2 regions of the Streptomyces sp. NPDC039465 genome follow, and region 2 is predicted to be linked to the other one. Evidence: riboswitches for the same ligand, from Rfam matches in the RefSeq annotation. Region 2 holds a riboswitch; the other holds the start of a gene.
The links. A riboswitch is a leader RNA that binds a small molecule or an ion and turns the genes downstream of it on or off. The one in region 2 is predicted to bind ZMP and ZTP.
Positions count from the first base shown of each region.

Region 1 (14,861 bases), on a different contig from region 2:
AGAGCGCGCATATTAGCGGCAACCCGGTGCTGATCCAGACCAAGCCCGGAGGCTCCACCGAGGTCAGGCCCGGGGAGTTCACACCCAGCGACTTCGAACTGGTCTGCCCCGGGCCGAACTGCGGGCTCATCTACATGCGTCGCAAGAACGACGTCCACGGCGTCCCCTGGGGCGCCCCCTACCCCATCGAGCCGAGCATGGGGAAGATCGACGCGATAGGCATGGTGGAGAGTGCGCTCGGCGAAGGCCGGAGCAGTGTGGAAGTCGTCGCCAGGGTAGGTGAGGAACTGCGCTTCCTGTGGAATGACAGCGGGGAGCCGGCCGATTGGCACCTGTCGCCAGAGCCGATCACCGGGCGGGCGACCGGCAATCCAGCGCTTATCCAGACCAGGCACGGGGAGCCCGGTGACTTTCATCTGGTCTGCCCTGCTCTGGGTGGCGGCCTGATGTTTCTGCGTCGCAGGAACGACATGCAGGGCTATCCGTGGAGCACCCCCTATGTCTTCGCCCCAGACCTCGGAGAGGTCGCGGCGGTGGGCGTGGTGGAGAGCGATCTTGGCGGCGGCCGGGGCAGTCTTGACGTCGTGGCCAGGACGGGGCATACGTTGCGGTTCCTCTGGAACGAGACCGGGGAACCGACCGACTGGCAGGAGATGGCGGGCACCCTTGCCGGTGGGGCGACGGGTAATCCGGTCCTCATCCAGGACCGGACCGCAGAGCCCGGTGACCTCCTCTTGGTATGCCCGGCCGAGAGCGGCGGGCTGATGTTCCTGCGCCGCAGAATCGACGTCGCCGGTGGCCCGTGGAGCCTGCCCTACCTGATCGCGCAGGATCTGGAGATCGCTGCGGTGAGCATGATCCAGAGCACCTTCGGCGGCCAGAAGGGCAGGGCGGGGGCCAATTTGGAGCTCATAGCCAGAGTGGGCGACTCGCTGGAGTTCTTCTGGAAGGGCCCACCGCCGCAATTCTGGATTCACAACACTTTCGGGCCCCAACACCCCCTGGTGGAGGTAGTAGATGCCCCGACACCTCGGACAGCGTGACCCAAGGGCTGGCTGTGAGAGGGGCATGCCGGATCGAAGCGAGCCGCGAACAGACGCTGGCCTAACGCAGGTGGTCCTGAGTTCGACCGTTCCTCACCCGGACCGGACGTACTCGCCCTGGTGTCGGCGTGCTCGTCTACTGAGGTTTAACTCGTGGTGTCGTATGGGCTGAGGGCTGCTGGGTCCGTGCGGTAGGACCGGGGCATGCGGTATCCACAAGGGGGCGGACTGACCGCCGAACGCCAGGAGTTTCGCGAACGGTTAGGGCTCCAGGCCGCGGAGCGGTTCGCTCGGGGTGAGGCGAGTGCGGTGATCGCCAAGGACCTGCGGGTCAGCGTCCGGTCGGTGCAGCGGTGGCGGCAGACGTGGGATGAGGGCGGTCCGCGAACTCGGCGGTCGCAGGGCCGGCGTCGCTGCCGAGGCTGAGTCAGAAGCAGTTCACGCAGCTGGAGGCGGAGCTGGCCAATGGGCCTCCCGCCCACGGCTGGGAGGACCAGCGGTGGACGCTTGCGCGGATCAAGACAGTGATCGGTCGACGCTTCCACCTGACCTACACGATCCAGGGCGTGCGGAAGCAGATGGTACGCAACGGCTGGTCCTGCCAGGTGCCAGCCCGACGGGCCATGGAGCCGGGACGACGACGCGGTGGCCGGGTGGGTCAAGGAGGTGTGGCCCTGCGCGGAAGACTCGTGGCGGCCCGTGGAGCCTGGCTCGTCTTCGAGGACGAAGCCGGATTCTCCAGGACGCCAACAAAGATGTCTGGCCATCCGACTGCTTGAGCACCACGCGACTTCACGGGTTCAACTTCAGTAAGTGGCTCTGGCAAGATTTTCGTAGGTGGAGATCATTTCGCGGCGGCGGCGGTTGATCGGTCGTGCAGTGGGCACCCTCTGGCTGTGTTCTGTTGAACTGCCGAACTTATTACCGCAGTTGGCCAATGTGCTGGTGATCTCGGCCGATGTTTCCGATGCTGCTGTGTCGGTCCGCGCCCGCACGCGGTCCGCTGCTCCAGCGGGATGTACGGGATGCGGCGAGCTCAGTGAGTGGTGCCACAGCCGCTACGTGCGGCACCTCGCCGACTTGTTTATGCGCGCGGCGATCCGGCGCTCACCGTCCGGGTCCAGGTCTTCCTTCAGCCCCTCCGGGTCCCAGCCGCTGTGCCCGCATGCCGGAGTGGTCGCGCAGGATGACGAACTGAAACTTCAGAATGGGTCCAGCGTACGGAAGTTGGCGCGACCGGTGCGCTGATCGTTCATATGATCCACTCGTGCTGTGCACCCCCCGCCCGACGGACGGAGCCGAACTGCACACCCACCCGCTCGAAGCCCCACCCGGCCTCGGCGCAGGCCCGGCGCGTCAACTCGAACGTTTCGGCATCGCGCGGTGCGATGCAGTTGTCGGCCCGGACGTCGACGACCACGGCCGAGCCATCCGCGCGGCGCATGGAGAAGTCCGGGGCATGCCGACGCTCACGCGTACCGTCGTGCCAGTGCAGCCAGAACGCCTGGGAGGCGACACTCACCACAGCCGGGTCGAAATCCATGAGCACGAGACGGTCCCGCTCCAGCCACGACTCGAAACCGACATGCTGCCGAGTCGTCGCCGCCCAGTACCAGCCCGGGAAATAGCGCCCGCCCGGCGGCCACCGAAACGGCCCCGCCGGACGAGCGTCCTTGAGCCTGACCGACACGCAGTCCAACAGCGGACGCCGTCGACGCTAGCGCCTGCCCACCACACTCGACACCTCGACGTACGGCGCCGCCCCTTCCAACCCAGCCGATACCGACATACGACACCCCCAGCCCGCACCCCCTCACGACTAACTTGATCTTTAACGTGCGCCATCGAACGGTACGTCGTACTTGATCACTCGGTTCGGGATCCGCCGTACGCGGAAGCGGCCTTCGTCTGAACATGTGCTCCGACCAAGGAACACACACGTCCAGCACGAAGGCCGTGAGGATGAGTCTGCTGCATCGCGATGTCCGGCAGGAACCGCCAGCCGAACTGTCACGCTTCCGGGGCGAGTTCTACTGCTGTCTCACCGCTCGTTCGGATGCGCTGTTCGAGCTGGCCGACGCGATCTTGTGCGGTGACGGGCCGGTGAAGTCGCCGGTCGAGCTGTCGCTGGTGGGCGAACACCGCCGTGGTCACGGGGGGCCTCTACGCCGCTGTCTCAAAGGGCCGGGTCGACGCGGATCGGATGCGGCAGGCCCTGGCCTCGGTGTCGCTGCCGCGGGCGGCCGATGGCCGGCTGGTCCTGGCCGTCGATGTCACGTGCTGGCTGCGGCCCGACGCCCACACCTCACCAGAGCGGATCCTGTGCCACACCTACGGTCGGAGCAAGGACCAGCACATCCCCGTTCCCGGGTGGCCGTACTCGATCGTCTGCGCGCTGGAGCCGGGCCGCAGCTCGTGGACCGCCCCGCTGGACGCTCTGCTGTCTGGCACCCGGAGACGACACCGCCACCGTCACCGCCCGGCAGCTGCGCGAGCTGATCGAGCGGCTGATCACGGCAGGCCAGTGGCAGGTCGGCGACCCGGATGTCCTCGTCATCGCGGACACGGGATACGACGCACCCCGCCTGGCCCACCTCCTGCGGGATCTGCCGGTCCAGCTCCTGGCCAGGATGCGGTCGGACCGCGTCCTGCGCAGGCCAGCCCCGCCGCGGCAGCCTCACACCACGGGCCGGCCGCCCCGGCACGGCGGCGAGTTCGTCTTCGGGCAGCCCGACACCTGGGGCACCCCGGACACCGAAACCGTCACCGACACCCGCCTCTACGGCACCGCCCGAGCACGCTCGTGGGACCGGCTCCACCCCAAACTCACCCACCGTTCTTCCTGGGCCGCGGCCGACGGCACCCTCCCGATCGTCGAGGGGACCGTGATCCGCCTGGACATCGATCATCTGCCCAGCGGAGCCACCCCGAAGCCGGTCTGGCTGTGGTGGTCGGGCACCGACGCCACCGAAGCGGACACCGACCGACTCTGGCAGGCATACCTGCGTCGTTTCGACATCGAGCACACCTTCCGCCTGTTCAAACAGACCCTCGGCTGGACCTGCCCGAAGGTCCGCACACCCCAGGCGGCGGACCGCTGGACATGGCTGATCCTCGCGGCCTACACCCAACTGCGACTGGCCCGGCCACTGGCGGCCGACCGACATCGTCCATGGGAGAAACCCACCTCGTCCGACCGCCTCACTCCAGCTCGAGTCCGTCGCGACTTCCGGCACATCCGCCCCAACACCGCCTGCCCAGCCCAAGCACCGAAACCCACCCGCCCCGGACCTGGACGTCCACCAGGACGCAAGAACACGCGGCCCACCCCACGTCATGACGTCCACACACCCCGCACAACGGTCACTTCAGCGTCCAGGAAGGCGAAGCCGACGACCCCACGACCCCGCCGCACAGGTTAAAGATCAAGCTAAAGGTTGTCCCGTAACTGGTGTGGCTGCTGCGGCGTTGACTGGGCATGGGTGGGGTGATCGGCTAGCAGCGCGGTCCCGTCGTCCGGGACCGGCATCATCTGAATCGCCGGGCCGGCAGCAACGCACGCGGCAACGACACCGCGACCGCCACCTGCTGCTGATCACCCGGAACGGGGGCCGTCGGACGCGACGGCCCCCGACTTCGTACGTGAGCCGGCCGTGAAGGGATCCTGGCCTGGGATTTCGTGGCAGACGATGGGCTGGACCGCGTCCGTCCGAGGGAACCGACCTCGAACAGGGCACGCCGTGGTGATCGTGGGCCCGCCGACGGGCCATCGTGGTGCGGCAAACCGATGGCGCTACGGATGGGGAACGCGGATGTCCGAATCGACCCGGGCCATGAGCCGGCGCAGTCTGCTCATCGCCGGCGGGGCGTTGGCGACCACCGTCGCTGCCACGGGCGAGTCCAGCGCTCTGGCCAGGGGGGAAGCGGTGCCGCGGGGCTCGGGGAGCGGCGATGACGCCGGCCGGGCAAGGATCGACGTCCACCACCATTTCACCGCTCCGGCATGGGTGGACTGGGCGGAGCGTGAGGGCCTGGTGCGGCGGCAGGAGCTGCTGTGGTGGGCGCGTTGGGATCTGGACTCCACCCTGGCGCTGATGGACCGGGTAGGAATCGCGACCGCGGTGCTCAACCCGACCATGCAGGACCAGTACCGCACCGCGGCGCAGGCCAGGGAAGGTCTCACCGTCGTCTTCGAGGCGATGGCCGACCTGGTGGCCCTCCACCCGGGCCGTTTCGCCGTCCTCGCTCCTGCTGTCCTGGACCATCCCGAAGTGACCACGTGGGCTCTCCGCCGCGCCTTCGACGAGCTCGGTGCCGTCGGAGCCAGCGTGAAAGCCAACCACAACGGTGTCTACCTCGGTGATCCCTCGCACGACCGCTTCCTCGCCGAACTCGACGAGCGCGCCGCGGTCCTCTTCACGCATCCGCTCGACCTCCCGGGCGGAACACCCGGCGTGCCCACCGTCCCCGGAATTCCGAACTTCATGTGCGATTTCCTGCTGGACACCACGCGTGCTGCTGTGAACCTGATCCGTACCAGGACACTCGACCGCTACCCGCACCTGTCAGTCATCCTGCCGCACGCCGGAGGATTCCTCCCTCAGATCGCCACCCGCATGGAGGCCTTCGGCGGCTTCTGCACTCCACCCCTCGATGCTGCCCGTGTACGGGACTACCTCCACCGCTTCTACTACGACACGGCGGGCCCGTCGGCCCCCTCGGGCACTCTGGTGGCCACCGCCGGCGCCGACCGGATCCTCTTCGGCACCGACTGGCCGGCCGCCTCCCCAGACATCATCACCGACTTCACGGTGCCGGCCATCGAGACCGACCCCGTCTTCACCGACCGCCAACGACGCGGCATCAACCGCGACAACGCGCTCCGCCTGTTGCCCGCGCTGAGGCGCGCCTAAGGGCTGTCCCGCTGATCCACCAAGGATTACGGACAGCCCTTAGCGCCGCCTGGAGAGCTGATCGCGATTGAGGACGGCGTTGGTCACGGGCATTCTTGCCGGCTACGGGCGGCGAAGGTGGCCAGTGTCTGCTGGTGTGAGGGTGTACCTGAGCTTGCTCTGGCCCGTGTATGGCCCGGATCTTCTCCACGAGGCGGGATCTCAGCGGGAAACAGCCGAAGAATGAACGGATTCGATTACTGTCATGAGGTTTGAGAGCGGCGCCTGGCAGGGCTTTTATGCAGGCCAGACGCCGTTCTCTCTTGCTTAGAAGAATCCGAGCTTCTTGGGGGAGTAGCTGACCAATAAGTTCTTCGTCTGCTGGTAGTGGTCCAGCATCATCTTGTGCGTCTCGCGGCCGATCCCCGACTGCTTGTACCCCCCGAACGCCGCATGCGCCGGGTACGCGTGGTAGCAGTTCGTCCACACCCGGCCCGCCTGGATCGCGCGGCCCGCGCGGTAGGCCGTGTTGATGTCGCGGGTCCAGACGCCCGCGCCCAGGCCGTAGAGCGTGTCGTTGGCCGTCTTGATCGCGTCGTCGAAGTCGGTGAACGAGGTCACCGCCACCACCGGGCCGAAGATCTCCTCCTGGAAGATCCGCATCCGGTTGTCGCCCTCGAAAATCGTCGGCTGGACGTAGTAGCCGCCCGCCAGCTCGCCGTCGTACTCGAGGCGCTGACCACCCGTCAGGATCTTCGCGCCCTCCTGCTGGCCGATGTCCAGGTAGGAGAGGATCTTCTGCAGCTGGTCGTCGGAGGCCTGCGCGCCGATCATCGTGTCCGTGTCGAGGGGGTGGCCCGGCAGGATCCGCTCGGTCCGGGCGACCGCCGCCTCCAGGAACTCGCTGTAGTGGCCGCGCTGGATCAGCGCGCGCGACGGACAGGTGCACACCTCGCCCTGGTTCAGGGCGAACATCGTGAACCCTTCGAGCGCCTTGTCCCGGAACTCGTCGTCCGCCGACCAGACGTCGTCGAAGAAGATGTTCGGCGACTTGCCGCCCAGCTCCAGCGTGACCGGTTTGAGGTTCTCGGAGGCGTACTGCATGATCAGCCGCCCCGTCGTGGTCTCCCCGGTGAACGCGATCTTCGCCACCCGCGGCGACGACGCGAGCGGCTTGCCCGCCTCCGCGCCGAAGCCGTTGACGATGTTCACCACACCCGGCGGGAGCAGATCGGCGACCAGGCTCATCCAGAAGTGGACGGACACCGGGGTCTGTTCGGCGGGCTTCAGGACGACCGCGTTCCCGGCGGCCAGCGCCGGCGCCAGCTTCCACGTCGCCATCAGGATCGGGAAGTTCCACGGGATGATCTGCGCGACCACGCCCAGCGGCTCGTGGAAGTGGTACGCGACGGTGTCGTCGTCGACCTCGCTCAGCGAGCCCTCCTGGCCGCGCAGGGCGCCCGCGAAGTAGCGGAAGTGGTCGATGGCCAGCGGAATGTCGGCCGCCAGGGTCTCGCGGACCGGCTTGCCGTTCTCCCAGCTCTCCGCGACGGCCAGCTCCTCCAGATGCGCCTCCATCCGGTCCGCGATCTTCAGCAGCACGGCGGCGCGGTCGGCGGGCGCCGTACGGCCCCAGGCCGGCGCGGCCGCGTGCGCCGCGTCCAGTGCGCGCTCGACGTCCTCGGCGGTGCCCCGGGCGACCTCGGTGAAGGGGCGGCCGTCCACCGGGCTCGGGTTCTCGAAGTACTGCCCGCGCGCCGGGGCGACGTACTCCCCGCCGATCCAGTGGTCGTACCGCGACTGGTACGACATGACCGCGCCGTCGGTGCCGGGCGCTGCGTAACGCGTCATCGAACCGCCTCCCTCGGAGCGCACCGGCCGCCCTTGGCCGGCGCTCCCGGCGAGGCTAGGAGCCTTGACGTTGCAACCCCGTTGCACCGGCGGACAGTTCGGCGTCCAGCGCCCGCAGCCGGGCAAGGACCGGAGCCCGGCCGCTCGCCGGAACCACCCGCGCGAGCGCCCGCCACACCACCGGATCGTCCTCGCCCCACGCGCTGTACGCCCAGTCCGCCAGCAGCCGCGGATCGCCTCGGTCCACCAGCGCCGCCCGCAGCTGCCCCGCGAGCCGCTCCCGCAGCCGTACGACCCCGGGGGCGCACGAGCCCGGCAACAGCGGCCCCGCGTACACCCCGAGCGCCGCCGACAGCGCCCCCGAGCCGAGCCTGCGCGCCACCGCGTCGAAGTCCGCGTCGACGGTCCTGGCCAGCCGGTACGGGCGTGAGCGCAGGACGTCCGCGCCGAGCAGCCCCCGCAACCGCGACAGTTCGGCCCGCAGCGTGACCGGCGGCACCGACGCGTCCTCGTACAGCAGCGTCAGCAGCTCCTCACCGCTCACGCCCTCGGGACGGCGCGCCAGCACGACCACGAGCTCGCTGTGCCGACGGCTCAGCCGCACCCTGCGCCCCTCCAGCGTCAGCAGTGCCTCGCTGCGGCCCAGCGCCTCCAGCCGCATCCGGTCCGTGTCCGGGGGAGGGGCGAGCAGCGCCAGCTGGGACTCGGCGGCCCGCGCCACCGCTTGGACGAACGCCAGGCTGTGCGGATGCGCGAGCCGGTCGCCGCCGGTGATGTCGACGGCGCCGAGCAGCCGCCCGCTGTGCGGATCGTGCACCGGCGCCGCCGCGCACGTCCAGGCCTGCACCGACCGCCGGAAGTGCTCCGCCGAGAACACCTGCACCGGCCGGTCCAGCGCGACCGCCGTCCCCGGCGCGTTCGTTCCCGCCGCCGACTCGCTCCAGCGCGCCCCGGCCACGAAATTCATCGGCCGCGCCCTGCGCAGCGTCCCCGGATGCCCCTCCACCCACATCAGCCGCCCCGACGCGTCGCACACCGCGACCAGATGCTCCCCATCCGTCGCATAGGCATCCGTCAGCTCCCGGATCACCGGCATCGCAGGGGCGAGTGGATGCGCCTCCCGGTACGCGGCCAGATCCTGCTCGTCCAGCTCGACACAGGCGGCCCCGTCCGGGCTCACCCTCGCCCGCGCCGAGCGCCGCCACGACTCGGCGACCAGCGCCCGCACCGGCGGCCTTGGCAGCCCCCCGCCCGAGGTGAACGCGTCGTGCGCCCCGCGCAGCGCCCTGGTGTCGGACTCCGGACCCACCCACGCGTCACCGGCCAAACCGGCCTCCCCGTCCAGGACTTCGGCCCTTGTCGGCGGGCCCGCGGCATCATCGTGACCGCACCCCGGGACGCCGACAACCCTCCCCGCCGCACCCTGTCCGGTCTCCGCCCCTGGGCCTCACGTACAGTAGGCGCGGGCCGTGACTGGCGCGTGAGGTGGAGTACCACCGGGGAGCGGCCCGACGGGCTCCGACCGGACTCCGCCACTGCCGTGCGCCTGGGCGACGATCACGACCGATGCTCAGGAGTGGCCCATGCCCACCGTTCCCGCCGCACGCCTCATGGACGGCACCGCGCTCGCCCGCCGCACCGTCGAGGAGACCGCCGCCCGCGCCGCCGAGATCACCCGCCGTACGGGTACGGCCCCGTGCCTGGCGACCGTCCTCGTCGGCGAGGACCCGGCCTCCGTGACGTACGTACGGATGAAGCGCGCCCGCTGCGAGAAGGCCGGAATCCGCTCCCGGCACATAGAGCTGCCGGCCGCCACGACCACCGAGGAACTCGTCGCCACCCTCACCGGGCTCTCCCAGGACCCCGAGGTCAACGGCATCCTGCTCCAGCACCCGGTCGGACCGCACATCGACGAGCGGGCCGCCTTCGAGGCGATCGCGCCGGAGAAGGACGTCGACGGCGTCACGATGACCTCGTTCGCGGCGATGAGCTTCGGCCTGCCCGGCTTCGAATCCTGTACCCCCGCCGGCATCATGCGTCTCCTCGACGCCTACGACGTGAACCCGTCCGGGAAGCGCGCGGTGGTCGTCGGACGCAGCGCGATCCTCGGTAAGCCGGCTGGCATGCTGCTGCTCGCCCGGGACGCGACGGTCACCTACTGCCACTCCCGCACCACCGGCCTCTCGGAGATCGTCGCCGAGGCCGACATCCTCGTCGCCGCCGTAGGCCGTCCCCGCTTCATCCGCGGCGAGGACATCAAGCCGGGCGCGGTCGTCATCGACGCGGGCTACAACCCCGGCAACGTCGGCGACGTCGACTTCGACAGCGCCGCCGAGCGCGCGAGCCTGATCACCCCGGTGCCGGGCGGCGTCGGCCCGATGACCATCGCGGTCCTGCTCGCTCAGACCGTGGACGCGGCCGAGCGCCAGCTCGGGCTGTAGCGGCCGGCTGGCCGGGCGGGCCGCTGCCCCGCGCCGTACGGACCCGGCGGCGGGGGCCGGACCGCCTTCCGCCCCCGGCTGCCGCCCCGGGCCTCCCCGTACGCACCCTGCTAGGGGGCCGGGCCCCCCGGGGCGGCCGGCCCGGCATCCGCCCCGCCGCCCTTCCAGCCCCCACCCCACCCCACCCGGCTACGGTCGGCCCGGCTCCACCGTCACCCCCACCAGCGCCGCCGCCGGATCCGGATCCGCCGGGCCCGAGGGGGTCCAGCGGCCGCGGGACTTGGTGTACGGCCACCAGCGGCCGTCCTCGCCCAGGCGTAGTTGTACGTCTGCGCCGATCACGGTCCAGCGGGCCGGGCCCGTCTGGCGCAGGGGCGGGCGGTCGGGGTCGTCCCAGGCCTCGGCGAGCTGGGTCAGCGCGCGGGCCAGGACGTCCGGGGCCGGGGAGACGTCCTCCTCCAGGACCTTCAGGGCCGGCGCGCCACCCAGGCTCCACGCGCGCGTGGCCAGGTCGAGTTCGGCGCGTCGGCGGCCCGTGCCCGACGCCAGCCGGGCGGCGATCCAGGGCGCGGCCGGGGCCGCGGCCAGCCGGACCGCGTCCTGGCCGACCGTCAGGGCCGGCTCCACCGGGTGCCGGTCGTGCCCCGGTGCCCGGGCCTCGGCCAGCATCCGGTGCGCACGGGCCGCGGCGTCGGCCGCCAGGAACTCCAGCGCCGCGGGGTCGAGCCCGGGCGCGGGGCCCGACTCGGTCTCCAGGGAGGGCGGTTCGCCGGGCGCGCCGGGCAGTGGGGGCGGGGCGGGCAGCGGGGGCAGGATGCCGCGCGCCGCGAACGCCTCCTCGGCGGGGACACCGGCCGCTTCCGCGACGGGCTCGGGATGCTCCGACGCGGCCCGCGCCGCGCTGCGGACCTGGAGCTCGTCGAGGAGCCGTCGCTCACCGCGGCCCCGCATCAGCAGCAGGACGAACGGATCCTGGTCGAGGAGGCGCGCCACCTGGTAGCAGAGCGCGGCGGTGTGCGGGCAGTGGTCCCACGCCTCGCAGGTGCACTCCGGCTCCAGGTCGCCGATGCCGGGCAGCAGCTCCACCCCGGCCGCCGCCGCGTCCTCCACCAGGTCCGGCGGCATCTCGCGGTCGAGGAGCGCCGCGATGTGTCCGGCGCTGTCGACGGCCATGTCCAGGAAGCGGTGCCAGCCCTCCGCCGAGAGCTCTTGGAGCAGGACGTCGCTCCGATGACCCGTGCCGTCCCGGTCCCTGACGACCGCGGTGATCCGCCCGGGCCGGACCGTCACCGCGCCGACCGAGCCATCGCGCGCGTGCTTACGGCCCTTCTTGAGCTGCTGGCCGTCGAGCGCGGTGTCCTCCAGCGCCTTCAGCCAGGCCCGTCCCCACCAGGTCCGGGCGAACGTACCGCCGTGTACCGGCGGCAGCGCGGCGAAGGTCCGCTCCTCCTCCGGGGCGGCCCCGTCCTCGTTGTCGTACGCGTCACTCATCGCCCTCATCGCCCTCATCGCCCGTTCCCTCGCAGCTCCACCAGGTCCGCCAGCTCGGCGTCGGTCAGTTCGGTCAGCGCGCCCTCGCCGGAGCCGAGGACGGCGTCCGCCAGCTCCCGTTTGCTCGCCAGCATGTCGGCGATGCGGTCCTCGATCGTGCCCTCCGCGACGATCCGGTGGACCTGCACCGGCTGGGTCTGCCCGATCCGGTACGCCCGGTCCGTGGCCTGTGCCTCGACGGCCGGGTTCCACCAGCGGTCGTAGTGCACCACATGACCGGCGCGGGTCAGGTTCAGGCCGGTGCCGGCGGCCTTCAACGACAGCAGGAACACCGGCACTTCGCCGTCCTGGAAGCGCTGCACCATCGCCTCCCGCTCCGCCACCGGGGTCCCTCCGTGCAGGAACTGCGTCCGCACCCCCCGGGCCGCCAGATGCCGTTCCAGGAGCCGCGCCATCTGCACGTACTGGGTGAAGACGAGCACGGCCGCCTCCTCGGCGAGGATCGTGTCGAGGAGTTCGTCGAGGAGCTCCAGCTTCCCGGAGCGGTCCGCGATGGTGGGGTTGTCCTCCTTCAAGTACTGCGCCGGGTGGTTGCAGATCTGCTTCAGCGCGGTCAGCAGCTTCATCACGAGGCCGCGGCGCTCCATGCCGTCCGCCTCGGCGATCGCCGCGAGCGTCTCGCGCACCACCGCCTCGTAGAGGCCGGCCTGTTCCTTGGTCAGCGACACGGCCCGGTCGGTCTCGGTCTTCGGGGGCAGTTCGGGCGCGATCCCCGGGTCGGACTTGCGGCGGCGCAGCAGGAACGGGCGGACCAGCGCCGCCAGCCGCTCGGCGGCCGCCGGGTCGCCGCCCTCGACGGCCTGCGCGTAGCGGGTACGGAAGGTGCCGAGGCGCCCGAGCAGGCCGGGGGTCGTCCAGTCCAGGATCGCCCACAGCTCAAAGAGGTTGTTCTCCACGGGCGTTCCGGTCAGCGCCACGCGCGCCTTCGTACCGATGGTGCGCAGCTGCCGGGCGGTGGCCGAATAGGGGTTCTTGACGTGCTGGGCCTCGTCCGCGACGACCATGCCCCAGGCCGGCTCGGCCAGCCGCGCCGCGTCGAGCCGCATGGTGCCGTACGTGGTGAGGACGAACTCTCCGTCGGCCAGGCCGTCGAGGGTGCGGGTCGTGCCGTGGAAGCGGCGGACCGGGGTGCCGGGGGCGAACCTCTCGATCTCCCGCTGCCAGTTGCCCATCAGCGAGGTGGGGCAGACCACGAGGGTGGGCCCCGCGGCGGCCGGGTCGGTCTGGCGGTGCAGATGAAGCGCGATCAGAGTGATCGTTTTTCCCAGGCCCATGTCGTCGGCGAGGCAGCCGCCGAGCCCCAGCGACGTCATCCGGTGCAGCCAGTTCAGGCCACGCAGCTGGTAGTCGCGGAGGGTCGCCCGGAGCGCGGCGGGCTGGGCGAGGTCCTGTCGCCCGCCCTCCGGGTCGGCCAGCCGCTCCCTAAGCCGTGCCAGCCACCCCGACGCCTCGACCGCCACCGGGCGGCCGTCCACCTCCGTCGAGCCGGTCAGTACGGCACCCAGCGCGTCGATCGGGCTGACCTTGCGGTCCTGGCTCTCCCGGGCCCGCAGCGCCTCCGCCGGGTCGACCAGCACCCACTGCCCGCGCAGCCGCACCAACGGCCGCCCGGCCTCGGCGAGCTGGTCGAGCTCCGCGCGGGTGAGGGTGTCGTCGCCCACGGCGAAACGCCAGTTGAAGGAGAGCAGGGCGTCGGCGGAGAGGAACGAGGGCATGCCGGAGCCGTCCCGGTCCCGACCGTGGTCGTCGCCGGCGGGCGGCCCGATCACGGCCCGCGCGGTCAGCTTGCGCGCCAGCTCCCTTGGCCAGTGCACCTGCATGCCCGTCGCCGCGAGCGCCCGCGCCGCCTCGCCGAGCAGCTCGGTGATCTCCTCGTCGGCGAGGTCGACGGCGTCGGGGACGGCGGCGGACAGGAGCGGGGTCAGCGGCGCCCAGGCGCGTGCGGCTCGGCGCAGCGCGAGGAGCGCGTCCATCCGGGCGCGCGGCCCGAAGGCGCCCGCCGCGGGCCCGCTGCCCGCCCACACCTCCGCGGCGTCGGCGACCAGCGCGGCGTCGCTGACGCTGTGTATCTGCAGGACGGCCCGGAAGGCGGGCGCCTCCGGAGCGTCGGCTCCGGCGCCGAGCCCCGACACTTCGACGCGCAGCGAGAGCCGTACGCCCGCGTCGTACCCGGCGGCCACGTCCGCCGCCCAGCCGCGCTGTGCCGGCACCTGCTGCGCGGGAAGCGCCGCGAAGGCCGGGCCGCCGGCGGCGAGGGGCGCGGCGGGGGTGCGCGGTAGCCCGTCGGCGACGGCGTCCAGGAAGGCCCGCAGCAGCCCCTCGGGCTCCGGCAGCCGCGGGGAGGCGCCGTCCACCGCGGGCAGGGGTACGGCATGGGCGCCCGGCGGCATCGACGCCGCCAGCGTCCGTACGAGCTCCAGGTCCTCGGGCGACAGCGGACCGATCCGCCAGGCGTCCCGGTCCGCGGCCGTGAGCCCGGGCAGCAGCAGCCCGCGCGCCACCAGATGGAGACCGAGGAGCGCCGCCGCACCCCAGAACGCGGTCTCGGGCGACGCGTCCGGCGCCGTCCTCGCGCGCGTGAGGACGGGCATGGCCTCCCGTACGGGCAGCAGCCGGGCCCGCACGATCCGGGTGCGGAGGTCGTCCGCGACCACGGTCAGGTCCTCGACAACACCCAGCTCCTCGCCCCCGCCGCTCTCGTGCCGGGGCGGTCCGTCGCCGTCGCGCCAGAAGGCGACCCGGCCGTCCCGTGCCGGGTCGGCGGGCAGGAAGACAGCCGAAGAGCCGAAGAATTCGGACACGCTCACTGATTCCTCAAATTTGACTAGTGGACGGGGCCGCCGAGGGTACTCGATCATGGCGTGGTGGAGCCAGCACCACCCCGCCCCCTGGGCTGACCCCCACTGAACTCGGGGGATGACGCCATGGTTCCCCACCGGCGCCGCTCCGTACGTTTCTGGGGACCGGGGCGCAGTCGGCGCACCGGCCTCACCAGGGGAGACCGCATGCCACAGGCCGCCGCAACGCTCACGGCACCCGAACGGGCCCTCGCGTCCACCGCCCGGCCCCGGGCCGCCGGCAGC
Region 1 is NZ_JBVKAP010000002.1:258,111-272,971, reverse strand. Features, by position in the region: gene ACZ7LT_RS07450 (CHAT domain-containing protein) at 1-1,043, shown strand, start outside; partial or broken gene ACZ7LT_RS07445 (winged helix-turn-helix domain-containing protein) at 1,248-1,789, shown strand; gene ACZ7LT_RS07440 (hypothetical protein) at 1,881-2,291, shown strand; gene ACZ7LT_RS07435 (TnsA-like heteromeric transposase endonuclease subunit) at 2,296-2,733, opposite strand; partial or broken gene ACZ7LT_RS07430 (transposase) at 3,247-3,495, shown strand; gene ACZ7LT_RS07425 (transposase) at 3,488-4,465, shown strand; gene ACZ7LT_RS07420 (amidohydrolase family protein) at 4,856-5,956, shown strand; gene exaC (acetaldehyde dehydrogenase ExaC) at 6,263-7,786, opposite strand; gene ACZ7LT_RS07410 (GAF domain-containing protein) at 7,842-9,113, opposite strand; ZMP/ZTP riboswitch at 9,246-9,345, shown strand; gene ACZ7LT_RS07405 (bifunctional 5,10-methylenetetrahydrofolate dehydrogenase/5,10-methenyltetrahydrofolate cyclohydrolase) at 9,370-10,227, shown strand; gene ACZ7LT_RS07400 (SWIM zinc finger family protein) at 10,417-11,727, opposite strand; gene ACZ7LT_RS07395 (DEAD/DEAH box helicase) at 11,733-14,636, opposite strand; gene ACZ7LT_RS07390 (fatty acid desaturase family protein) at 14,784-14,861, shown strand, end outside.
Region 1: another riboswitch for ZMP and ZTP. It lies ahead of ACZ7LT_RS07405 (bifunctional 5,10-methylenetetrahydrofolate dehydrogenase/5,10-methenyltetrahydrofolate cyclohydrolase); the one in region 2 lies ahead of ACZ7LT_RS19515 (serine hydroxymethyltransferase).

Region 2 (14,861 bases):
CACGACGCCTTCGGCTACGGCGACGCGCGCGGCCGGATCGAACTGCGCACGGTCCTCGCCGAGTACCTGGCCCGGGCCCGCGGCGTCCACGCGGATCCCGAACGGATCGTCCTCTGCTCGGGTTTCGTGCACGGTCTGACGCTGATGGCCAAGGTGCTGCGGGCGCGGAAGGTGCGGGAGGTGGCCGTCGAGTCGTACGGCCTCGACGTCCACTGGAACCTCCTGACCGAGGCCGGGCTGCGGCTGCCCGCCCTGTCCTTCGACGCGCGTGGCACCCGCACGGACGAACTGGGCGCGATGAAGGGCGTGGGCGCGGTGCTGATGACCCCGGCCCACCAGTTCCCGCTCGGCAGCACTCTCCACCCCGACCGGCGCGCGGCCGCGGTCGACTGGGCGCGCGGCGCGGGCGGGCTGATTCTGGAGGACGACTACGACGGCGAGTTCCGCTACGACCGCCAGCCGGTCGGCGCGCTCCAGGGCCTGGACCCGGAGCGGGTCGTCTACCTCGGCACCGCCAGCAAGTCGCTCGCACCGGCGTTGCGGCTGGCCTGGATGGTGCTGCCGGAGGGCATGGTCGGGGAGGTCCTGGAGGCGAAGGGCGGCGTCGACTGGATGTCGAGCGCGCTGGACCAGTTGACGCTCGCGGAGTTCATGGCCTCGGGCTCGTACGACCGCCATGTACGCGGGATGCGGCTGCGCTACCGCCGCCGCCGTGACGAGCTCGTGGCGGCCCTCGCGCGACGCGCCCCGGACATCCGGGTCACCGGCATCGCCGCGGGCCTCCACGCCGTCCTGGAGCTGCCTCCCGGCACCGAGCGGACCGTGATCCAGGCGGCCGCCTGGCAGGGGCTCGCCCTGATGGGCTGCAACCGGCTGCGCCACCCGTCGGTCCCGCCGGACCGCGACCGCCTGGTGGTCGGCTACGGCACTCCGACGGACAGCGCCTGGGCGGGCGCGCTGGACGCGCTGTGCCGGGTGCTGCCGTGACCGTGTGGGGCGCCGGCCGTAGGCGGGCGGCAGGGGCCGTCGTACCGGCGGCTGGTGTCAGCCGGCCGGTGTCAGGCCCAAGGACCGGATGAGGTCGCGCATTTCCGCCTCGTAGAGCGAGGCGGGCTCGTGCGTCAGGGGGCGCAGATGCCCGTAGATCTCCAGCGACACCAGGCCGTGCATCCGTCCCCAGACCCGCATCGCGAGGGCCACGGCGGCGGCCGGCAGGTCGGGGAAGTCGTGACGGACCGACTCCGCGAACTCGGGCTGGAAGTCGGCCCACTCGGCGCCGCCGTCGCCCTGCAGCGGCTCCGCGTACGGCCAGGCGCCCGCGACCAGCCCGGTGAGCCCGGTGCAGGCGCGCCGTCCGGCGTCGGCCGCCGGACTGTCTGCCGGCTGCCGGTAGCCGGGGACGGGGTCGCCGTAGATCAGCCGGAAGCCCTCGGGGTGGGCGAGGCTCCAGGTGCGGAACGCCGTGGCCCAGGCCAGGATCCGGCCGGCCAGGTCGCTCGGCGGCAGTGCGTGGGCGGCGGCCTCGGTGGAGTCGACGAGTGCGGTGTAGACGTCGGCGACGAGCGTCGTGACCAGGTCGTCCCGGGTCGCGTAGTAGCCGTAGATGGCGCCGGCCGTCATGCCCATCTCGCGGGCGATGGCCCGCAGGGTGATCGCGTCCGGTCCGCCGTCGGCCATCAGCCGCAACGCGACAGCCTTGATCTCGGCGGCGGTTTCGGCGCGCAGGCGTTCCCGGCGACTGGGTCTGCGGACTTCCTGATCTTCCACGGTTGACACCTTACAGCGTTGCGCTACTGTTCGGCGTGCCTTTACTGAACGGCGTGTAGTAAATCTACGCCGTGAAAATCGCTGTGAACTCACATCGATCCGTCGTGCTTGAGAGGTGCTTCGGCGTGTCCGCCGCTTCCACGCATTCCGCTTCAGACGCACGGGCCGGGCTGAGGCTGGCCCTGCTCGTCTTCACCCAGTTCCTGGTGGCCCTCGACTTCAACATCGTGTACGTGGCCCTCCCCGACATCGGGTCGGGCCTCGGCTTCACCCCGCGCTCCCTCCAGTGGGTCATCAGCGCCTACGCCGTCGGCTTCGGCGGCTTCCTGCTGCTCGGTGGCCGGGCCGTCGACCGGTTCGGCCGGCGGCGGATGTTCGCCCTCGGCCTGGCCGTCTTCGCCGCCGGCTGCGTCCTCGGCGGCCTGGCCCGCGATCCGGGCACGCTCGTGGCTGCGCGTGCGGTCCAGGGGCTCGGCGCCGCACTCGTCTCCCCGGCCACGCTCTCCCTGGTCACCAGCGGATTTACCGAAGGGCCGGCCCGCATCAGGGCGTTGGCGTTCTGGGCGGCCGGCGGCAGTGCCGGCCTGGCCGCCGGGGCGCTGCTCGGTGGTGTCCTGACCGAGTACGGCAGCTGGCGCTGGGTGCTCTTCGTGATGGCGCCGCCCGCGGTGGCCGCGCTCCTCGCCGCCTTCGGCCTCCTGGCGCGCGACGGCCAGGGCGGTGAGCGGGGCGGGTTCGACGTCCTGGGCGCCCTGCTCGCCACCGCCGGTTCCGTGCTGGTCGTCCTCGGCCTGGTCGTCGGCCCCGACGAGGGCTGGACGACCGTGACCGGCGGCGGTGCGGTCCTCGCCGGAGTGCTCCTCCTCGGGCTGTTCCTGCTGGTCCAGCACCGCTCACGCGACCCGCTCGTACCGTTGCGGCTGCTCACCCGCCGGGCGCAGGCCGCCTCGATGCTGGTGATCCTCGTGTTCCAGAGCGCCCTCAACGGCGTCTACTTCCTCTTCACCACCTACCTCCAGAACGTCCTGCGCTACGACGCGCTCGAGGCCGGCCTCGCCTTTCTGCCCGTCACCGTCCTCTCGGTGATCGCCGGGCTGCGGACCGGGCCCGCCCTGATGGGCCGGTTCGGAGTCCGTACGACCCTGCTCCTCGGCATGGTCCTCAACGGGGCCGGCATCGGGGCGCTCGCCTTCGGGATGTCGGTCGGCGGATCCTTCTGGGCCCTGCTGCCGGGGATCGCCGTGTGGGGCATCGGCGGCGGGGCGGCCTTCCCGGCCCTCTTCGTCGCGGCGTCCTCCGGGGTCGCCCCGCACGAGCAGGGCGTCGCCTCGGCGCTGGCCACGACCGCTCAGCAGATCGGTGGCGCGGCCGGCCTCGCGGTCCTGGTCGCCGTGGCCAACGCCGGCCTCGGGGAATCCCCCGGCCCCGGCGCGCTCGTCGACGGCCTGCGCATCGCCGGGATCCTCGCCGGCGCCGCCTCGGTCCTCGGGGCACTCCTGGCCCTGGCCCTGCCGAGGTCCCCGGCCGCAGACGCGGGGCCGGCTGCGGGCGCGGCCTCGCGGCGCCGGAGCCCGGAGCGCACGACGAGCCGCTGATCAGGCCACCGCGGTGAGCAAACCGCACGAAGCCGTCTGAAACGGCGTCGCTGGTGAAGGGTTGGTGGACCGGGGTTAACGGCTTCGGGAGCCGCCCTCTAGTCTGTCCGGCGTTCGATGGCGCTGGGACGGGGAGGCACGGAAGATGCGCAGGCTGAGGTCGAGCACGGTGGTGCTCGGCGGAATGGGCATGCTCGCGTTGACGATCACGTCGTGCGGCTCCGAGCCCGACAAGCGTTGCGTGGACCCTCTCTCGTACGAGGTGCTGCCCAGCTACAAGTGTGACGACAGCAGTTCCAGCAGTTCCAGCAGCTCCGGCAGCTCCGGCCGGTACTACTACGGCGGCTCCCACAGCGGCGGCACCGTCTCGGGCGGCAGCTTCGACAAGGAGGCCGTCGACCGGGGCGGCTTCGGCTGCTCCAGCTCCGGCAGCAGCGGCGGCTGAGCGACCCCCGATGCAGCGGCACACCATCGAGCCCCGTCCCGGCTGGCAGCAGACCGTCGAGGAGCAGGGGCTCGTCTACCCCCTCACCCGCTACCCGGACGGCTCCCTGCGTCCCTACTGGGACGAGAGCGCGTACTACTCCTTCAGCCTCCCCGAGGTCGAGGCGCTGGAGGAGGTCGTCGAGGAGCTGCACGTGATGTGTCTGGCGGCGGCCGCCCACATCGTCGAGCGGGACCGCTTCGCCGACCTCGGCATCACCGACCCGCGGCTCGCCTCGCTGGTTGCCGAGTCCTGGCGGCGGCGGGCCGAAGTGCCTTCCCTCTACGGCCGTTTCGACCTGCGCTACGACGGCACGGGCCCGGCCAAGATGCTGGAGTACAACGCCGACACCCCCACCTCGCTGGTGGAGGCGGCCAGCCCGCAGTGGTTCTGGATGGAGGAACGCTTCCCCGGCGCCGACCAGTGGAACTCCCTCCACGAGCGGCTCGTCGACGCCTGGAAGCGGCAGGCCGCGCTGCTGCCGCCCGGGCCCGTCCACTTCGTCCACTCCGAGAGCGACGAGCTCGGCGAGGACCTGATGACGGTCGCGTATCTGCGCGAGACCGCCGAACAGGCCGGGCTCGACACCGAGGCCCTCTCGGTCGAGAGGATCGGCTTCGACAAGCTCAGTGGCCGTTTCGTCGACGAGCGGCTGAGGTTCATCCGCAGCTGCTTCAAGCTCTACCCGTGGGAGTGGCTGACCACGGACCGGTTCGGCCCGTACGTCCTGGACACCCTCGACAACGGCGGCGGCACCGGCACCACCTGCTGGATCGAGCCCGCCTGGAAGATGCTGCTGTCCAACAAGGCGCTCCTCGCGATCCTCTGGGAGCTCTACCCGGGCCACCCGAACCTGCTGGCCGCCTATCTCGACGGCCCGCGCGAACTGGCCGCGACCGGCGGCTACGTCGCCAAGCCGCTGCTCGGCCGCGAGGGCGCCGGCGTCACCCTCCACGAGGCCGGCGCGCCCCCCGTCGTCCGGGAACAGGCCTGCTGCTACCAGGAGCTGGCCCCGCTGCCCGACTTCGACGGCAACCGTGTGGTGCTCGGCGCGTGGGTCGTCGAGGACGAGGCGGCGGGGCTCGGCATCAGGGAGTCGGCGGGGCCGGTCACGGACGAATACGCCCGCTTCCTGCCGCACGTCATTCTCTGACGTAGTCCCTGAGCTGGGCGGGCCGCAGGCCGGGTCAAGACCAACCCCCGTGTACATGCCCACGGATGAGCCGGCCGCCCTGCCTGCCCGGCGCGGGCGCCGGGCAGGGCGGACTCAGCCGCCCAGGACCGACCTCAACTGGTCGAGGCCCCAGTCCAGATCCTCCTTGCTGATCACCAGCGGCGGCGCGATCCGGATCGTCGAGCCATGGGTGTCCTTGACCAGCACCCCACGGTCCATCAGCTTCTCCGAGATCTCCCGGCCGGTGCCCCGGCTCGGCGCGATGTCCACACCGGCCCACAGGCCACGGCCGCGCACCGCCTCCACCGCCCCGCCGCCCACCAGGAGCCCCAGCTCCCGGTGGAGATGGTCGCCGAGCTCGGCCGCCCGCTGCTGGTACTCACCCGTCTCCAGCATCGCGATCACCTCCAGCGCCACCGCGCATGCCAGTGGATTGCCTCCGAACGTCGACCCGTGCTCACCGGGGCGGTACACCCCCAGCACCTCGGCGCTCGACACCACGGCCGACACCGGCACGACCCCGCCGCCCAGCGCCTTGCCCAGGACGTACATGTCCGGGACGACGCCCTCGTGATCGCACGCGAACGTCTTCCCCGTCCGGCCCAGACCCGACTGGATCTCGTCCGCGACGAACAGCACGTTCCGCTCACGGGTCAGCCGGCGCACGCCCTCCAGATAGCCGGGCGGCGGCACCAGCACCCCCGCCTCGCCCTGGATCGGCTCAAGCAGCACGGCCACCGTGTTCGCGCTCATCGCGGTGCCGAGCGCAGTCAGATCGCCGTACGGCACGATCTCGAAGCCCGGCGTGTACGGGCCGAAGTCCGCGCGGGCCTCGGGGTCGGTGGAGAAGCTGATGATCGTCGTCGTGCGGCCGTGGAAGTTGTTCGCCGCCACCACGATCTTCGCCTGGCCCGGCGGCACTCCCTTGACCTGGTAGCCCCACTTCCGGGCGGTCTTCACGGCGGTCTCCACCGCCTCCGCCCCGGTGTTCATCGGGAGCACCATCTCCATGTCGCACAGCTGCGCGAGCCGCCCGCAGAACTCGGCGAACCGGTCGTGGTGGAACGCCCGCGACGTGAGCGTCACCCGCTCCAGCTGTTCCTTGGCGGCGTCGATCAGCCGGCGGTGGCGGTGCCCGAAGTTGAGCGCGGAGTACCCGGCGAGCATGTCGAGATAGCGTCGCCCCTCCACGTCGGTCAGCCACGCGCCCTCCGCGGACGCGACGACGACGGGCAACGGGTGGTAGTTGTGCGCGCTGTGCGCCTCCGCCGAAGCGATCGCGTCTTCTGTTCTCGACACGGGATCTCCGTTCATCCTGCGGCCTGGGGCGGATGTGGTGCCCACTTCTTATCGTCGCTCGTATGCCGGACGAAGAAACCTCGGTGACGGCACGCCCGCTAGGCTGGAAACACGCACGGCGACTGGCGTACGGGGAAGCGACCCCGGGGGAGCCGTGCGCGGCAGACCACACGAGGTGCCGCCCGCCTGGGCACCGCGGGACCGCACCCTGTCCCGCGTGGCGCCGCACTCACCGCCGCGCCCCGGGATCCGCCGACACGCCCGGAGGAACGCCATGAGCACCCCGCCCGCGCACCCCGCCCTCTCCGCGGCCGACCCCGAGCTGGCCGCTCTCGTCGTCGCCGAGGAGCAGCTCCAGGCCCGGACGCTGCGGCTCATCCCCAGCGAGAACTACGTCTCCCACGCCGTGCTGGAAGCCTCCGGCACCGTCCTGCAGAACAAGTACAGCGAGGGCTATCCCGGCCGCCGCTACTACGAGGGCCAGCAGAACATCGACCAGGTCGAGATCCTCGCCGTGGAGCGCGCCAAGAGCCTCTTCGGCGTCGACCACGCCAACGTCCAGCCCTACTCCGGCTCACCCGCCAACCTCGCCGTCTACCTCGCCTTCGCCGAGCCCGGCGACACCGTCATGGGCATGGCCCTGCCCATGGGCGGCCATCTCACCCACGGCTGGGGCGTCTCCGCCACCGGCAAGTGGTTCCGCGGCGTGCAGTACGGCGTACGCCAGGACACCGGTCTGATCGACTTCGACGAGGTCCGGGAACTCGCCGTCAAGGAGCGCCCGAAGGTCATCTTCTGCGGCGGCACCGCACTGCCCCGCACCATCGACTTCGCGGCCTTCGCGGAGATCGCCCGCGAGTGCGGTGCGGTCCTCGTCGCCGACGTCGCGCATATCGCCGGACTGATCGCGGGCGGCGCCCACCCCTCACCTGTGCCCCACGCCGACGTGATCTCCACGACCACCCACAAGACCCTGCGCGGCCCGCGCGGCGCCATGCTGATGTGCCGCGAGGAGCACGCCAAGGCCCTCGACAAGGCCGTCTTCCCCGGCCTTCAGGGCGGCCCGCACAACCAGACCACCGCCGCGATCGCCGTCGCCCTCCACGAGGCGGCCCAGCCCTCCTTCCGGGAGTACGCCCACTCCGTCGTCGCCAACGCCAAGGCCCTCGCCGACGCGCTCCTCGCCCGCGGCTTCGACCTGGTCTCCGGCGGCACCGACAACCATCTGATCCTGATGGACCTCACCCCCAAGGACGTCCCCGGCAAGGTCGCCGCCAAGGCCCTGGACCGAGCCGGAATCGTCGTCAACTACAACACCGTCCCCTACGACCCGCGGAAGCCCTTCGACCCCTCCGGCATCCGCATCGGCACCCCCTCCCTGACCTCGCGCGGTCTGACCACCGCCCACATGGAGACCGTCGCGGAGTGGATCGACCGCGGTGTCACCGCCTCCCGAACCGGCGACGAGGAGGCCATCGCCGCCATCCGCGCCGAGGTGGCCGACCTCATGGCCGCCTTCCCGGCCCCGGGCCTGCCGGCCTAGCCGCCCTCGGGGAGTCCGGCCGTCGGCCGGGCTCTCCGCACGTCAGCGGACCGACTCGGCGATCCGCCGCGCCCGCTCCAGCGACTCCTCACCCTCCAGCCGCAGCGTCGGCCCCGCCCCACCGGGCCCGGTCCACAGCAGCGTCGGCCCCGCCGGCCGCTCCGTACGGGTCCATATCTCACCGCGGGCATCCGTCATGGGGATGACCAGCCGGTGCGGCTCGGCGAACCAGTAGCCCGTGCCGCCGTCGCTCAGCCGGACCCATTCCGGCTGCACCCGCACCGTCTTCACGAAGCCGGGATCCAGCTCCGCCGGGAACTGGTCCAGGCGTATCGTCCGGCCGCCCTCGGTCCAGCACAGGCCGACCACGGACCGTCCCGGCGCCGACCGGGCCACCGACACGGCGTCCGGCTCGCCCAGCACGGCCGGTATCCGAGGCTCGAACCCGGCCAGCGCGGCGGCCTCCCGCAAGGGCACCGGGTCCTCGCAGCCGGGCACCGCCGCGCCCGGCACCGGCGGCGCCGACGGGTCGTAGCGCACCTTCACCCCGCCGAAGCCGAACCAGTCCGCCACCGTCGCCCGCACCGGAGGCGTGAGCACCAGCACCACCAGCGCCCCCGACACCGTCACCGTCAGCGCCCGCCACCGCCGGCGCACCCAGCGCCGCAGCCGCTCGTACCGCCCCGGCGGCTCCGCCACCGGCGCCGGCAGGGCGTCGGCCAGTATCTGCGCCAGCACCCGCTCGGCCATCGACTCCCCGGACACCTCGGGCACCTTCATCCGGCGCCCCAGCTCCCGCAGCTCCTGAGGAAGATCATCCATGCTCATCACCCCCTTCCGACCCCTTGGACCCCTCAGGCCTCTCCGGCCTCAGGGTGCCGAGCTGCCCGCCCAGCTTCTTCAGCGCCCGGCTCAGCCGTGACTTCACCGTGCCCCGCGGCCACCCCAGCGCCTGCGCCGTCTCCGCTTCGTCCATCTCCAGGAGATAGCGGTAGATCACCACCTGGCGCTGGTCCTCACCCAGCTCCTCCAGCGCCGCCGTGAGCAGCAGCCGCCGTTCCCGCTCCAGCGCCGCCACCGCCGGATCCGCCGATTCCGGTATCAGCGGCTCGGGGCCGAGCAGCCCCGCCTCCCGGTCCGCGACAGCCCTGCGGCGGGCCGCCGAGCGCACTGTGTTCCTCGTCTCATTGGCCACGATCTGGAGCAGCCACGGCCGGAACGCCGACCCGTCCTTGAACCGGCCCAGCGAGCAGTACGCCTTGATGAAGGCCTGCTGCACCACGTCCTCCGCGTCCGCCCCCGCCCCGAACGCCACGGCCGCTCTCAGCGCCACGCCCGTATGGGCGTGCACCAACTCCGCGTACGCCTCCGGCTCCCCGGCGCGTACCCGTGCGATCACCGCGGCCTCATCGACGATCAGGCCCCCCTCCCGCGTCCTCACACTCTTGATACACCGGTCGGCCGGGATCCGTTCCCGAACCGTCCGCCGTACCTGAGAGAATGATGGGCATGGCCTCTGACAGTCCTCGCGCGCTCTCCGGAATCCAGCCCACGGCGGGCTCGTTCCACCTCGGCAACTACCTCGGTGCGATCCGTCAGTACGTCGCGCTGCAGGAGACCCACGACGCCTTCTACATGGTCGTGGACCTGCACGCGATCACGGTTCCGCAGGACCCCGCCGAGCTGCGGGCCAACACCCGCCTCGCCGCCGCGCAGCTCCTCGCCTCCGGTCTCGACCCCGAGCGCTGCACCCTCTTCGTCCAGAGCCACGTCCCCGAGCACGCGCAGCTCGGCTGGATCATGAACTGCCTCACCGGCTTCGGCGAGGCCTCCCGCATGACCCAGTTCAAGGACAAGTCCGCCAAGCAGGGCGCCGACCGGGCCACCGTCGGCCTCTTCACGTACCCGATCCTCCAGGTCGCGGACATCCTGCTCTACCAGGCCAACGAGGTCCCGGTCGGCGAGGACCAGCGCCAGCACATCGAGCTGACCCGCGACCTCGCGGAGCGCTTCAACGCCCGCTTCGGCGAGACCTTCACCGTCCCGGCGCCGTACATCGTCAAGGAGACCGCGAAGATCTTCGATCTCCAGGACCCGACGATCAAGATGAGCAAGTCGGCGTCGACGCCCAAGGGCCTGATCAACCTGCTCGACGAGCCGAAGGTGACGGCCAAGAAGGTCAAGAGCGCGGTCACGGACACCGACACCGTGATCCGGTTCGACGCGGAGAACAAGCCCGGCGTCAGCAACCTCCTCACCATCCTCTCCACCCTCACCGGTACGACGATTCCGGAGCTGGAGAAGAGCTACGAGGGCAAGATGTACGGTGCGCTGAAGACGGACCTCGCCGACGTCATGGTGGAGTTCGTCACCCCCTTCCGGGCCCGTACGCAGGAATATCTGGACGACCCGGAGACGCTGGACTCCCTCCTGGCCAAGGGCGCCGAGAAGGCCCGCGCGGTCGCCGCCGAGACCCTCGCGCAGACCTACGACAAGGTGGGCTTCCTGCCCGCCAAGCACTGAGTCCGGCGCCGGGCCCGAGGGCTCTGGCGGGAAGAGCGCCGCAGCCGTCACACTGGCGGCTGCGCAGACATCCGACACTGAGGAGAATGACGTGGGGACCGTAACGCTCGGCGTTTCGATCGCGGTCCCGGAGCCCTACGGCAGCCTGCTCCAGGAGCGGCGCGCGGGCTTCGGGGATCCCGCCGCCCATGGCATCCCCACGCATGTCACCCTCCTGCCGCCGACCGAGGTGGCGGCCGCGGACCTGCCCGCGATCGAGGCCCACCTCGCCGCGGTCGCGGCCGCCGGCCGGCCCTTCCCGATGCGGCTGAGCGGCACGGGCACGTTTCGGCCGCTGTCGCCCGTCGTCTACGTCCAGGTCGTCGAGGGCGCGGCGGCCTGCACCTGGCTCCAGAAGCGGGTCCGGGACGCCTCCGGCCCGCTGGTGCGCGAGCTCCAGTTCCCGTACCACCCCCATGTGACGGTGGCGCACGGCATCGCCGAGGAGGCGATGGACCGGGCGTACGAAGAGCTGGCGGAGTTCGAGGCCGCCTGGTCGGTCACCTCCTTCGCGCTCTACGAGCAGGGCCCGGACGGGGTGTGGCGCAAGCTCCACACGTACGCGTTCGGCGGCGGCCGCCCCGGGGGCGTCCCGGCGCAGGGCTCCCCGGTCGACGCGCCCGCACCCGCCGCCTCCTAGCGACCGCGGGCCGGGCACCTCACAGCGGCAGCCGGCGGAACAGCGGCCGTGGCACGTGCCGCAGGGCCGACATCACGGCCCGCAGCGCCCCCGGCACCCAGACGGTCTCCGAGCGGCGCCGCAGCCCCAGCTCGATCGCCGTGGCCACCGCGTGCGGGGTGGTGGTCAGCGGCGGCTCGTCGAGACCGGCGGTCATCCTGGTCCGTACGAAACCGGGCCTGACGACCATCACGTGCACCCCCGTGCCGTACAGCGCGTCCCCCAGGCCCTGGGCGAAGGCGTCCAGGCCCGCCTTGGACGACCCGTAGATGAAGTTGGCCCGCCGGGCGCGCTCCCCGGCGACCGAGGACAGCACCACCAGCGAGCCGTGCCCCTGCGCCTGCAGGGCCTGCGCGCAGACCAGCAGGGCCGAGACGGCGCCCGTGTAGTTGGTCTGGGCGACCCGGACGGCCGCGGGCGGATCGGCCTCGTCGTGGCCCTGGTCGCCGAGGACCCCGAAGGCGAGCAGCACCATGTCGATGTCGCCGTCGGTGAAGAGTTTCCCCAGGGTCTCCTCGTGCGCGGCGGTGTCCAGGGCGTCGAAGGGTACGGTGCGGACCTCGGCGCCCAGGGCGCGCAGCGATTCGGCCGCGGACTCCAGGGCGGGGGAGGGGCGCCCGGCGAGCAGGACCGTGCGGGTGCGCCGGGCGATCAGCCGGCGCGCGGTGGCGAGGCCGATCTCGGACGTGCCACCGAGGACGAGCAGGGACTGGGGGGCGCCGAAGGCGTCCTTCATCGGCGGATCTCCTTCACAGAGCCGGATCTCGGGGGTCACAGGGCGAGGCGCCGGGACAGGTCCGAGCGGAACACCCCGCGCGGGTCCACCTCGGCCCGCAGGGCGAGGAACGCGGGCAGCTTCGGGTACATCGTGTGCAGCAGTTCGGGCCGAAGGCGCGAGTCCTTCGCCAGATAGACGCGGCCGCCCGCGCCCGCGACGTCCTCGTCGAGTTCGTCGAGGAACGAGTCGAGTCCCGACATCCCCGTAGGGATGTCCAGGGCGAGGGTCCAGCCGGGCATGGGGAAGGAGAGCCAGCCGGGGTCGCCCGCGCCGAACCGTTTCAGTACGGCCAGGAAGGACGGGCAGCCGCGGCGGGCGATGCGCCGGACGACCCGGCGCAGCGTCTCCTCCTGGCCGTGGCCGACGACGAACTGGTACTGGACGAAGCCGCCGCGGCCGTAGACGCGGTTCCAGTGCGGGACGCCGTCGAGGGGGTGGAAGAAGGTCGAGATCCGCTGGAGCTGCCCGGTCCGCAGCCGGGGCGCCCTGCGGTACCAGAGCTCGTTGAAGAGCCCGACCGTGGTCCGGCCGAGCAGTCCTTCCGGGACGACGGAGGGCGCGGACGGCAGCCGGCCGGTGCGGAAGGCGAGCGGAGCGCGCCGGGCGCGCGCCGGAAGCGTGGCGTACGGCGCGTGCTCCCCCCGGGTGAGCACCGACCGGCCCAGGGCGCTGCCGCGCGCGAGCAGGTCGATCCAGGCGACCGAGTAGCGGTAGCGGTGGTCGGTGGCGGTGAGCCGGGCCATCAAGTCGTCGAGGTCGGTGGCGCGTTCGGTGTCGACCGACATCAACGCCGTTTCGACGGGGTGCATCTGGAGGGTGGCCGACAGGATCACACCGGTCAGTCCCATGCCGCCCGTGGTGGCGTCGAAGAGGTCGGTGCCGGGGGCGACCGTACGGACGGCGCCGTCCGCGGTGAGCAGGTCGAGCGAGCGTACGTGGCGGGAGAAGGAGCCCGAGACATGGTGGTTCTTGCCGTGGATGTCCGCGCCGATGGCGCCGCCGACGGTGACGTAGCGCGTACCGGGGGAGACCGGCACGAACCAGCCGAGCGGCAGCAGCACCTCCATCAGCCGGTGGAGGCTGACCCCCGCGTCGCAGACGACCGTGCCGGTGGTCGCGTCGATGGTGTGGACGCGGTCGAGACCGGTCATGTCGAGGACGGATCCGCCGGCGTTCTGGGCGGCGTCGCCGTAGGCGCGGCCCAGGCCCCGGGCGATGCCGCCGCGGGCCCCGCAGGCGAGGACGGCGGCCGCGACCTCCGTGTAGCTGCGGGGGCGGACGACGCGGGCGACGGTGGGGGCCGTACGGCCCCAGCCGGTGACCTCGACGGCGTCCAGGAGCGCGTCGGAAGGGGTGTCGGCAGCCATGGTTGCGACCGTATCGGCATGACTGAGGTAATTGCCGGGTTTGCCCCGAGGCTCGCCGAAATGGGTGATTAAAGGAGTGTCAGGAAAGATAGCCGTGCCGCGAGCGGGCACCCGCGCCATTCTCGCCCCTGTCCCTGGGCGCGCACCGGACGCCGACAGGACGGAAGGGGTGGCAGATGCGGTACGCGGATCGCGAGCGGCGGTTGCTCGTCGTGCTGCGCGGCTGCGGACGGCGGCCGGAGGTGGCCGCGGCCGCCCGCGCGCTGTCGCTCAGCGGCGAGCACGCGGCGCTGTGGATCGGCGCCGGACTGATCGGCGCCGCCGCCGGGGGTGAGCGGCGAACCGCCTGGCTGCGCGGCACCGCCCTGATCGGCGCGGCGCATCTGACCAGCATGGCCGTCAAACGGGTGGTACGCCGCCCGCGCCCCGAACCGGCCGCCTACGAGCCCCTCGTACGGACCGCCGGCCACCACTCCTTCCCCAGCTCGCACGCCACCTCGGCGGCCGCCGCGGCCGTCGCCTTCGGCGCCCTGAGCCCGCTGGGCCGCCGCCTGGCCCCGCCGCTCGCCGCCGCGATGTGCCTCTCCCGCCTCGTCGTCGGCGTCCACTACCCGACCGACGTGGCCGCCGGCGCCCTGCTGGGCGGCGCGCTCGCGGGCCTGGGCAGGCCTTGGCTGCACGGCGGCGGGAGGGGCGCGCATGTCTGAGCGCAGCACGGCGCTGCTCGAAGCCTCCGGGCCCGCCCGGCGGGCCGTCCACCCCGACCCGCCCCGGCGCGGCCCGGCGGCCCTCGCCCTCGGCCTGCTGCGCACCGCCCGGCCCCGGCAGTGGGTCAAGAACACCCTCGTCGTCGCCGCGCCCGCAGCCGCCGGAGAACTGGCATCCCTGGAGACGGCACGCCAACTGGGTCTGGTGTTCGTCCTGTTCACGGCCGCCGCATCGGCCGTCTACCTCGTCAACGACGCCCGGGACGCCGACGCCGACCGCGCCCACCCGGTCAAACGCCGCAGACCCGTCGCCGCCGGCACCGTCCCCGTACCCCTCGCGTACACCACCGGCGCGCTCCTCGGGCTCGCGGCCACGGCCGCCGCGGCCGTCCTGTGCAACCCCATGACGGCCGCGCTGCTCACCGGCTACCTCGTCATGCAACTCGCCTACTGCGTCCGCCTGAAACACGTCCTGGTGGTCGATCTCGCCGTCGTCACCACCGGGTTCCTCATGCGGGCGATGATCGGCGGTGTGGCGCTCGGCATCCCGCTCTCCCGCTGGTTCCTGATCACCACCGGCTTCGGCGCGCTGTTCATGGTCGCGGCCAAGCGCTACTCGGAGGCCGTCCAGCTCGCCTCCCACAAGGGCGCCACCCGCGCCCTGCTCACCGAATACACAACCGGCTACCTCCGCTTCGTCTGGCAGCTGGCCGCAGGCGTCGCCGTCCTCGGCTACTGCCTGTGGGCGCTGGAGAGCGGCGGCACCGCCAACGGCTCGCTGCTGCCCTGGCGCCAGCTGTCGGTGATCGCCTTCATCCTCGCCGTGCTGCGCTACGCCGTCTTCGCCGACCGGGGCACCGCGGGCGCCCCCGAGGACGTCGTCCTGCGCGACCGGCCGATCGCCGT
Region 2 is NZ_JBVKAP010000005.1:338,070-352,930, forward strand. Features, by position in the region: gene pdxR (MocR-like pyridoxine biosynthesis transcription factor PdxR) at 1-987, shown strand, start outside; gene ACZ7LT_RS19490 (TetR/AcrR family transcriptional regulator) at 1,045-1,767, opposite strand; gene ACZ7LT_RS19495 (MFS transporter) at 1,893-3,362, shown strand; gene ACZ7LT_RS19500 (hypothetical protein) at 3,508-3,807, shown strand; gene ACZ7LT_RS19505 (glutathionylspermidine synthase family protein) at 3,818-4,999, shown strand; gene rocD (ornithine--oxo-acid transaminase) at 5,114-6,319, opposite strand; ZMP/ZTP riboswitch at 6,428-6,518, shown strand; gene ACZ7LT_RS19515 (serine hydroxymethyltransferase) at 6,594-7,862, shown strand; gene ACZ7LT_RS19520 (hypothetical protein) at 7,905-8,684, opposite strand; gene ACZ7LT_RS19525 (RNA polymerase sigma factor) at 8,677-9,303, opposite strand; gene trpS (tryptophan--tRNA ligase) at 9,372-10,385, shown strand; gene ACZ7LT_RS19535 (2'-5' RNA ligase family protein) at 10,477-11,064, shown strand; gene ACZ7LT_RS19540 (decaprenylphospho-beta-D-erythro-pentofuranosid-2-ulose 2-reductase) at 11,084-11,839, opposite strand; gene ACZ7LT_RS19545 (FAD-binding oxidoreductase) at 11,875-13,248, opposite strand; gene ACZ7LT_RS19550 (phosphatase PAP2 family protein) at 13,425-13,955, shown strand; gene ACZ7LT_RS19555 (decaprenyl-phosphate phosphoribosyltransferase) at 13,948-14,861, shown strand, end outside.